Regions from separate parts of the Peribacillus sp. P4_B1 genome, predicted to be linked through region 1. Evidence: riboswitches for the same ligand, from Rfam matches in the RefSeq annotation. Region 1 holds a riboswitch; the other holds the start of a gene.
The links. A riboswitch is a leader RNA that binds a small molecule or an ion and turns the genes downstream of it on or off. The one in region 1 is predicted to bind glycine.
Positions count from the first base shown of each region.

Region 1 (5,542 bases):
ACTGATTCATTACCACCAGAAACACCAAAAGATCCCGATACATCTATTATATTCACATCTTATACTGAAACTGAAAAGATAAAAGAGCAAAATTTACAAGGAATTGGCTGAGGTGAAGCCAAAAAGGAATTGTTTAATGTAATGAATAGATTTAATGAAGTATCGCGCGAGAAATATAATGAATTAATGTCTTCTCCAAAAACTCTGGATAAAAATTTAAAAGAATGAACAGATAAAGCAATAGAAATTAGTGTACCATTCTTAAAAGACATTAGAAGTAAGATTGGTATCAGGTGAGAAATTTGACTTATAAGGTATTTTGGACAAATGTACTAAACTAGCGGTAGCTTTTCTTTATAAGGGGAAAGCTTATAAAAAGGCAGGTTAGTGAAACTTCCCTGAGTAATTGATAAACTTAAAACACATTTGAACTAAAGTTTACTCATTATGGAGAGCAGGGATAGATCATCTTCACTTTTATTTATTTGGAAGAAGAACACTGGAATAATCAAATTTACCTTAGAGATATTCAGATGCTTTTAAAAAAACTATTATCAATTAAAGGTTAAATTATCTAAAACATTCATTCTTGACATATGATCTTATCCTGAAAAAAAGACAAGTTGGTCGTGGATTTTATTCATTCCAATCAGGTATGTTATCACTTGGTTATTAGTAGCCGTGCTTGCGATGATTCGTGTTGAAGAGTAAAAATTACAAAATTTGGACTTGGAATTTAATATTATCTATTATCTATTATCTTTTTGGTGCCAAAAGATGCCGGTAAAACATCTAATGCTTCTAAAAAATCACCGCTGGTAGTAACCGGAACCCTATTGCAGAATAATTAGCAGTTGGAAATGTAAAACGCTACATATAGTGGCGTTTTCAAAAAATAATGAAGGAATGAAGAGATTATGAGAAGTGAATTAATGGAAATTCTAGAATCCCGTAAAGAGGAAATGATTAAAATTCGTAGGCACCTACACGAAAATCCTGAGCTTTCTTTTAAAGTAGAAAAGACAGCTCAATATATTATTGATTTTTATAAAGAAAAGGACGTAGAAGTTCAATCTAATGTAGGTAATGGATACGGAGTTATCGTGACCATTAAAGGTGGAAAGCCTGGAAAAAACATCGGTCTTCGAGCTGATTTTGATGCACTTCCAATCGTTGAAGAAACGAATATAGCCTTTAAATCAAAAAATGAAGGCGTTATGCATGCGTGTGGTCATGATGGACATACTGCCTACTTATTAGTCTTAGCCGATTGCCTCATTCAATTAAAAGATGAAATTCCAGGTACAATCAAAATTATTCATCAGCATGCGGAGGAAGTTCCGCCAGGCGGGGCAAAGAGTATTGTAGAATCCGGGGTGCTTGACGATTTAGATAATATATTTGGCATCCATCTGCTGCCAATGGACGAAGCAGGAGTTGTTGGTTATCATGCTGGATATTCTTTTACCGGCAGGGCTTATTTGAAATTAAAAGTTCAAGGTAGAGGTGGACATGGTTCCTCACCACATTTAGCGAATGATGCCATTGTCGCTGGTGCTCATTTTGTTACCGCTGCTCAAACGATTATTAGCCGTCGATTAAGTCCTTTTGATATTGGTGTGATTACGATTGGATCTTTTGATGGAAAAGGAACATTTAATATAATTAAAGACAGCGTAGAGCTTGAAGGCGATATTCGTTATATGACTGTTGAAACAAGAGATAAAATTGAAAAAGAAGTTAAACGTCTTGTAAAAGGACTTGAAGAAGAATTTGGTGTAACATGTGATCTAACTTATACGAATGACTATCCACCTTTATATAATGATCCTGAATTAACAGGAAAGGTTGCCGAGTCACTTAAGAATGCAAATGATAAAGATATTAAAGAAGTAAAGGAATTTCCAGCAATGCCGCCATCTGAAGACTTTGCTTACTATGCTGAAAAAATTCCTTCCTGCTTCTTTTACATTGCTTGTACACCTAAAGGAGTAGAAAAACCTTATTTTAATCATAATCCTAAATTTGATATCGATGAAGATGCCCTTCTCGTGGCAGCAAAAGCAGTAGGATATGTTGTTTGTGGTTATTATGAGTTAGATTAGGAAAAAGAATAGAATATTTGTAAGACGTGGTACAGATGATGACATGCTTTGCTGTATTAGATAATTCTATTGATAATAAGCAACTGATACCGAGAAAGGCTAAAGAATGGGTTGTAGCTGATAGTCGGATCTCTCCGTGTGAAGGGAAACTTTCATGCATGGTGGATGGAGTGGCTAACGGGAAAAGGCAATGATAACTTCGAATTTTCACCTATTTTTATGAATGGGAATACAAATAAATCATCCCCTTTTATAAAAGAATGCTTCAATTGAATTTTTATAAGGGTAAGGTATAGATTTGATCATACTTTATAGACATGTTTTAAAAGGTGCCTGCTAACCAAATTAAAGTCCCAGTTTGACGCTGGTAAACAGTAATGGAAAATCGTTTTGTGAACACGTCAAGTATTGTAGAATAATTATTTACCTTTGGGTTTTTTGGCCGAAAAGATAGATGTGGTTCAATACCAAAAGTTATAGTTTCAGCTCCTAAATACTTGGTCTTTTCTTTTTAATCTGGACAAAACTGTAAACTATACTACTTAGGAGTATTCATTAACTCCCTTTCATGCGAAATTCCAAATAAAGGATTCTTAAATCCTCCTTTTTTGTATTTGGTTCGAATACATAATGATTTAACAAAGAAAGTGAAAATAAATACGTGATGATAAATATAAACCTTATTGATCTAAATTATGTTATTCTATTTCTGTTTACAACAGTCCGTCTGCAAAACTGAAATGGGGGTAAGAGGTAAATGGATAAGGAAAAGGAAATCAAACTAAAGAAACCAAAGAAGTCGTGGGTATGGGTTCTAGCAATTATCATCATTGCTAATATAGCAGGTGGTGGGGGCAAAGAGGAAGTTGCAAAAGAGAAAGCTTCTGCAACTACTGCTGAACTTAGGGAGGAAGCTTCTAACCAATCTTTACTGCTGCAAGCATTCTCGCGTGTCGCGAATTTTCTCTTTTTCCATACATCAATTATGTTAAAACTATAGACTTATGTAATTTCCTATCTTGAAAATTTAGCCTTATAGTCAATCGGAAAAATGTAAAAATGTTTCGCTTATACATAAGCTTGTTTGGATTCCTTGCAAATGGAAAAGCAGCTAATAAGTTTGATTTTTCGTAGCTAATAACTTCTAAAATATATACTGTTCATAAAGTTGAAAATTGTCTGTGGTGAAATTTCAGAAAATAAAGTTTTTTCAGATAAGCGTTGAAATGTCCATTAAAAACCGATAGTATACAACTATTAAAACAACTTTATATCAGCGGATGATGATTGTGGGAGAGACTAAACATTGTTTAGCACCGAAGGAGCAAACCCTAAAAAGCAGGGGACTAATCTCTCAGGTAAAAGGACTACAATAGGACGCGTCTCTGAAGAGAGCCATAGGCCACCGAAGGAGTTAAACTCTCAGGTAAAAGGACAGAGGAAGGTAGGAAAATCCCTATCTTTCCTCTGTCCTTTTTTTATTAGGAAAGATAAAAAGAAAGGAGGTGCATTAAGGTCTGTGATAAATGAGTCTATCTTTTGATTTGTACAATTAACGCTATATTTTCAAAAAGGTTGGTAGATCTATTTCACTATATCTAGTACCTATCCAAGAAAGCGCTTACAGTGGTGGACAGTTTCCCAGTACGCTAATAATTCACACTCATTGAAAGACAGACTCTTTATTGGGAAAAAATCCAAGTATCCTATAAAAGTAGAAAGTGGGAATTCGTATGCAGGAACAAAAGTTAGATAGAGGGCTAAAAAACAGGCACGTACAACTCATCGCTATTGGTGGGGCAATCGGAACGGGATTATTTCTTGGAGCAGGAAAGTCTATTCATTTAGCCGGGCCATCCATTTTAATTGCTTACATGATTACAGGCGTCATTTGCTTTTTAATCATGCGCGCACTTGGAGAACTACTCTTATCTAATTTGCACTATCATTCCTTTGTCGACTTTGTAAGAGACTATTTAGGTAATATGGCTGCATTTGTAACCGGCTGGACCTACTGGTTTTGCTGGATTTCAATCGCAATGGCCGACTTAACAGCAGTTGGTCTTTATACTCAATACTGGTTTCCCTCTGTACCACAGTGGATGCCAGGATTAATTGCACTTGTCATTCTGCTATTTATGAATCTTGCAACGGTAAAACTTTTTGGCGAAATGGAGTTCTGGTTCGCATTAATTAAAGTCATAGCTATTCTAGCACTAATTGTTATCGGTATTTTCATGATTATTAAAGGCTTTTCCACTGATTCAGGCGCAGCAAGTTTCACGAATCTATGGAGTCACGAAGGTATCTTCCCAAATGGAATAAATGGTTTTATCCTCTCATTCCAGATGGTAGTGTTTGCGTTTGTTGGCATTGAACTTGTAGGACTAACAGCAGGTGAAACAGAGGATCCAGAAAAAGTTATCCCCAAAGCGATCAATAATATTCCTATTCGGATTATAATTTTCTACATTGGCGCACTTATTGTCATTATGAGTGTTTATCCGTGGAACGCAATCATCCCAACGGAAAGCCCATTCGTCCAAGTATTTGTGGCTGTAGGTATCGCTGGAGCTGCTGGTATCATCAATTTTGTCGTCTTAACATCGGCGGCTTCGGCATGTAACAGTGCAATCTTCAGTACAAGCCGGATGGTATACTCACTTGCCAAAGATAAAAATGCACCTGTACCGTTTGCAAAACTTAATGACCGTAAAGTACCTTCCAATGCATTGGTCTTTTCAACGGTTGTCATTTTAATTTCCGTTGTTTTGAATTATTTAATGCCTGAAGGAGTATTTACCTTGATTACAAGTATTTCTACAGTATGTTTCATTTTTATTTGGGGAATTACCGTCATCAGCCATTTGAAATATCGTAAAACAAGACCAGATCTAGTGAAAATGAACAAATTTAAATTACCACTTTATCCATTTTCCAATTACTTGATCCTTGCTTTCCTAGCGTTCGTCCTTGTTGTTCTTGCACTTGCGAACGATACTCGTGTTGCCTTAATCGTAACTCCTGTTTGGTTTATTATGCTGGTTGCGATTTATAAGATGCGCAAAACGCAGGTAGATCAGGCGAATCAGAGAGAGGCAGCGGGGAATTAGTGGCAAGAAACCCTTTGATTCCATTAACGGTGTTTGTCCAGATAGCTGCCGCTCCATATTTTCCAACTCGGTGAGTAAAAAATCTGCCCGTTATAAAAAGCTTAAGATATCTGGATGATCATATTAAAATTCAAAAAAATATCTCAGAATATCATTGTTAGCGCTTTCAAAAATACTTGACATAATTATTATCAACAACTATTCTAAATGTATCAAATTGAATAAGCGGATGACAGTTGTGGGAGAGTGCAAAGCGACAAGCCACCGAAGGAGCAAGTTCCAAAAAGACCCTTGGAACAAATCTCTCAGGTAGATGGAACCACA
Region 1 is NZ_JBFUHM010000028.1:10,018-15,559, forward strand. It holds gene AC1DVK_RS16265 (amidohydrolase) at 918-2,105, shown strand; gene AC1DVK_RS16270 (hypothetical protein) at 2,863-3,105, shown strand; glycine riboswitch at 3,386-3,485, shown strand; glycine riboswitch at 3,489-3,545, shown strand; gene AC1DVK_RS16275 (amino acid permease) at 3,839-5,218, shown strand.

Region 2 (5,542 bases), on a different contig from region 1:
ATATGATTGATTGGATCGCTTTTGTTACGGTCTTCGTTGGATTCTTCGCTTCTCCGGCCGCGATGCCGATGAGCTCAACGCCTTGATAGGAAGCCACAACAAGGGAAAGCGCAAAGAAGAATCCTGTCCAGCCTCCCGTAAAGAAGCCGCCATTTGCCCAAAGATTCGATAATCCAATTGCGTCTCCGCCATTCCCTATTCCAAAGAAAATAAGGCCAAGGCCGGCAACGATCATCAATACAATCGTTATTATTTTTATAAGCGCAAACCAAAATTCAAATTCCCCGAAAGATTTTACGGAAATGAGGTTGGCTGCCCCCAAGATGATCATGGCGACCACACCTGGTATCCAAGCTGGTAACTCCGGGAACCAATACTGCATATACATTCCAACGGCGATGATTTCGGACATTCCTACGATTACCCATTGAAACCAATTGCTCCAAGCAGTCATATAACCTGCCAAAGGATGTATATAGCTGCTAGCAAAGGATGCAAAAGAACCCGTAGTCGGTTCTAAATATAGCATCTCCCCCATAGAACGCATGATGAAAAATATAAATATACCTGCGATGGCATATGCAAGCATTACAGAAGGCCCTGTCCATTTGATCGTGCTCGCCGATCCCATGAATAACCCGACCCCAATGGTTCCGCCCAAAGCTATCATTTGAATGTGACGTGCCTCCAGCCCTCTCTTTAATTCCTTGTTTGACATGATTAACTCCCCCAGGTGCAATATTAGCAGCAATGCTCTTCCAACCTTACCGCCAATCGACTCTATTTATTATTGTGGTTAGAAATGCCTTATCGTAATCATATAAATAACACTTTAATTTTGTTTTCTTATCTTATAATAGTAAATACTCTTTAAAAACACAAATGTATTTTTCAAAAAAACAGTTGTCAAATATATCTTGGCGATTTTTCCTATCTTAAAATACCTTTTTTTAAAAAAGTGAATCAGTATTTTATAATAGTGATTACACAAAAAAAGAGTAGAAAACAATCACTTCTGCTTTGAACCATTCAAAGTCTTTTCAAGTGAACGTTTAAAAAAATTAAAACCATTTCAATGTGTTATAAACCTCTTATAAGACTGGCTAACTCCCAAAAAAAATTGTTGACCTTCAGAAAAATAGATGATAGAATTCCAATATTATTTTATAAGTATAATGAATGCTTCAGCAGTGGAAGATCACCGCAGACAGACATTTTTACACAACCGCATACAAGCAAGCGATGAATGCTATGGATGACACTATAGCAGGAGCAGCTTCTGGAGAGACTGTACAAGATGCAGCGCCGAAGGATTCACAATCTCAGGCAAAAGGACAGAAGAGTAACGAATGATAAATTGTTATTCTGAACCCTTTAAGAGATTGGTATATCCAATCTCTTTTTTTATTGTCCACTTTGTGATTGGACTTAAAACAACACTCGTGAAAACCATTGGCAAGCTGGGTGAAAAAATCACGTCCTTCTCCAAGACCATGCAGGTTTGAAATCATTCACTACCAAGACTATAAAAGACGGGGGCGTACGAATTGGCTAAACAGGAATTAAAAAGAGATTTAAAAAATCGTCATGTACAACTTATTGCAATAGGAGGAACCATTGGTACCGGTTTATTTTTGGGATCCGGAAAAGCCATACAAATGGCAGGTCCATCTATCATCTTCTCCTATCTAATAATTGGAATTGCCTTGTTTTTTGTGATGAGAGCCCTAGGCGAATTGCTCTTATCCAATGCAGGATATACGTCATTCACTGAATTCGCAACCGAATATGTCGGCCCATGGGCTGGCTTCGTGACCGGTTGGACATATTGGTTCTGTTGGATCATGACCGCAATGGCCGATATCATAGCTGTCGGTGTCTATATACAATACTGGTTCGATATCCCTCAATGGATACCGGCTCTAATATGCCTTGTCATTCTGTTAGGATTGAACCTATTGACCGTTAAGTTATTTGGCGAATTGGAATTCTGGTTTGCCATCATAAAAGTAATCACGATCATCACCTTGATATTCGTAGGAATCATTCTCTTGGCCATCGGCTTCAATACCAATACGGGAACGGTTTCCCTAACGAACCTATGGACTCATGGAGGCATGTTCCCAAATGGAATTTCCGGATTCCTGTTGTCTTTACAGCTGGTCGTCTTCTCCTTTGTAGGTGTCGAATTGGTCGGGGTTTCAGCAGCAGAAACGGCGAACCCGAGAAAGAACATTCCGTCTGCCATCAATAAAATCCCAGTCCGGATTTTACTTTTCTATGTAGGTGCCATATTCGTCATTCTCTGTGTCAACCCTTGGACACAACTGAATGCCACGAGCAGCCCATTTGTAGAAGTCTTTGCGCTAATCGGCATTCCTGTCGCTGCGGGGATCATCAATTTCGTCGTTTTGACATCAGCTGCTTCTGCATGCAACAGCGGTTTATTTTCAACAAGCCGAATACTCTATACGTTAAGCAGGAATGGAGAAGCCCCTGCTAAACTGGAAAAATTAAATCAACAGGCTGTTCCTAGCAATGCCTTATTAACATCAACAATCGTTGTATCACTAGGAGCATTGTTAAGCAAACTGATACCGGAACAGGCATTTACCGTTGTGACAACCATCAGTGCCATCTGTTTCATATGGGTATGGAGCATCATCTTGATCTCACATATCAAATATTCGAAAACACGGCCGGACCTAAGAGCCGAATCAACTTTCAGGGCTCCTTTTACACCCTTTATCAATTACGCCATTTTAGGATTATTCCTGTTCATCCTTATCGTTATGCTATTCGCTGAAGCCACACGGCTATCACTGCTTATGACGCCAATCTGGTTCATGGTCTTGGTGATACTATATAACTATCAGAAAAAAAGATAGTAAAAGGATAAAGCCTTGAACTCTATAAGAATTCAAGGCTTTATCTTTTATCAGCGGCTCTGTTGCTAAAAAATATATCAAGCAACTGCATTAAATTTCATATCAAAATAGTGTAAGCTTATATTTATCATCGGTTCCTTATCAAAGAAGGAATATCCGTCATGTATGAATTTTCCATCCAGTTTGGTTCACCCATCCATCAGTGGCACTGAAGTAAAACCCCCATTGTTGGACGTTTCACTTTATTTAAAACGGAGGGGTTTGTTTAATGAAGATTCTATATATCCTTACTCTAGTTCCTTTTATAGGCATACTAGGATTTCTGCCTTTTGTTAATAGAATAAAACCTTATGTATTAGGGATGCCTTTCAATATGTTCTGGATGGCTATGTGGGTGGTCCTTACCTCTGCCATCTTGGGCATCATGTATAAGCTGGATCCCCGGAATCGGGAAGGTGACCAGGAATGAATATTGCCCTCATAATCATTTTAGCTTTTTTACTACTATCGATATTTTTAGGCATTCGTTCTTCAAAAGGAAAAGATATGAACTTGGAACAATGGACGGTGGGCGGACGCGGTTTTGGTGCAATATTCGTCTTCCTGCTGATGGCTGGGGAAATCTATACGACCTTCTCCTTCCTTGGCGGCAGCGGCTGGGCCTATGGCAAGGGCGCACCCGCTCTATATGTTCTTATTTACATTACTTTGTCTTACGTATTATCCTATTGGCTCCTTCCTGAAATATGGAAATATGCCAAAGAAAATAAGCTGATGTCCCAATCCGATTTTTTTGTAAGCAAATATAAGAGTCCCAGTTTAGGAATTTTGGCTGCGCTTGTCGGTGTGGTCTCGATGATTCCAGTGATCGTCGTGCAGCTGAAAGGATTGGGGATCATTGTCTCAGAGGCATCTTATGGTGCAATCTCAATGTCTGCGGCGGTATGGATGGGGGCAATCGGCCTTACCATTTATGTAATGATTTCCGGTATACACGGCTCAGTCTGGACAGCAGTCATTAAAGATATCATGATGATCGCCATTATAGGATTCTTAGGAATTTATCTGCCCATTCATTACTTTGGTGGATTTCAGCCGATGTTCGAAGCAATTGATGCGGCCAAGCCTGGTTTTCTAAAGTTCCCCGAGCAGGGACTTAGCATATCATGGTTCATCTCCACGGTAATATTGCTTGTATTTGGTTTCTATATGTGGCCCCAAGTTTTCAGCGCGGTTTATTCAGCTCGCAGCGGGAAGGTATTTCGAAAAAATGCCATCATCAGCCCTTTATATACGCTCATGCTGTTATTCGTATTTTTTGTAGGGTTTACAGCTATATTGAAAGTGCCTGGACTCGTAGGGGCAGATGCAGACCTCTCATTGCTGCGCCTTTCGATTCAGACCTTTGACCCATGGTTTATAGGTATAATCGGCGGGGCTGGGTTGCTGACCGCATTGGTGCCGGGATCCATGCTTTTGATGAGCGTCGCTACACTGCTCGCTAAAAACGTCTATAAGGAATTTGCACCTGCAGTATCAGATCGCCACGTTGTAAGATTGGCAAAAATCCTTGTACCAATCATTGCTCTTATAGCCGTCTACTTCACCTTAAACGGCGGCGAAACGATGTCAGCATTAATTCTCATGGGATACAGTCTCATCACACAGCTATTCCCGTCCCTTCTATTTAGTCTGAAGAAGAAAAAGAATCCAATCAATAAATATGGCGCAATCGCCGGCATCATCACCGGATTGGCCATCGTGATCTGCATTACACTCAGTCATTCAACAATAGGGACCCTGTTTCCATCCTTGCCACAAGCAGCGAAAGATTTGAATGTGGGAATCATCGCCTTGGCATTCAATTTCATTGTGATGATAACGGTAAGTCTTGCCCTCAGGAATCATGCGGTTCAGTTGGAACCAAAATCCGTTAACGATATTTGAAGCACTCATTGATGCTGATTATTTTGGAAATCCTGTGAATGAACATCGGAAGGCTCAGTCAAAAGACTGAGCCTTCCTTCGAATAATACAGTAATAATGTCCTTTTTCTTAAGAGTGATTATAGAAAGTTAAATAGCCGTCAAAAAACAATGTCTCATAATAAACTACCAATCTTTTTTGTTTATCATCAAATCCCCTATTTTAACTAATAAATTCATCAAGGTTCTGGCTACTACCAGACCATCCATAGCTAAATCATATCCACCTTTTAATAAGGCTTCCGGATTAAAGCAAAAAGTAATCGATATTACAAAAGCTATTAAAATCAGGATAAACCGAACTGAGATCTATTTGACATTAACGTTCCGCCTTATATTATGTATTTTACAAATAATAGCATCGTTTTGGAAATAATCTTCATTTACTATCATTAGGGAAATCTCAGTTGCAATAAAAATCAAAATAAATAGCCACCCTAATAAAGAATGACTATATATTATGAAATATGAACTTTAAAATACATCCCGCATTGCTTTTACTCGCGATTGGAGCAAATACTCGTGAATTTCACGCTTTTACTCGTGATTTTGGTGCAAATACTCGTGAATTTGGAGCAAATACTCGTGAGTTTCATGCTTTTACTCGTGAGTTTGGAGCAAATACTCGTGAATTTAATGCCCGTTAAAACTCATAACTTAGTAATCCAC
Region 2 is NZ_JBFUHM010000004.1:113,452-118,993, forward strand. It holds gene AC1DVK_RS03670 (amino acid permease) at 1-718, opposite strand, end outside; glycine riboswitch at 1,270-1,348, shown strand; gene AC1DVK_RS03675 (amino acid permease) at 1,548-2,888, shown strand; gene AC1DVK_RS03680 (DUF3311 domain-containing protein) at 3,157-3,357, shown strand; gene AC1DVK_RS03685 (sodium:solute symporter family protein) at 3,354-4,835, shown strand; gene AC1DVK_RS03690 (hypothetical protein) at 5,341-5,520, shown strand; gene argH (argininosuccinate lyase) at 5,531-5,542, opposite strand, start outside.
Region 2: linked by a shared signal. The riboswitch ahead of AC1DVK_RS03675 (amino acid permease) and the one ahead of AC1DVK_RS16275 (amino acid permease) in region 1 are both predicted to bind glycine.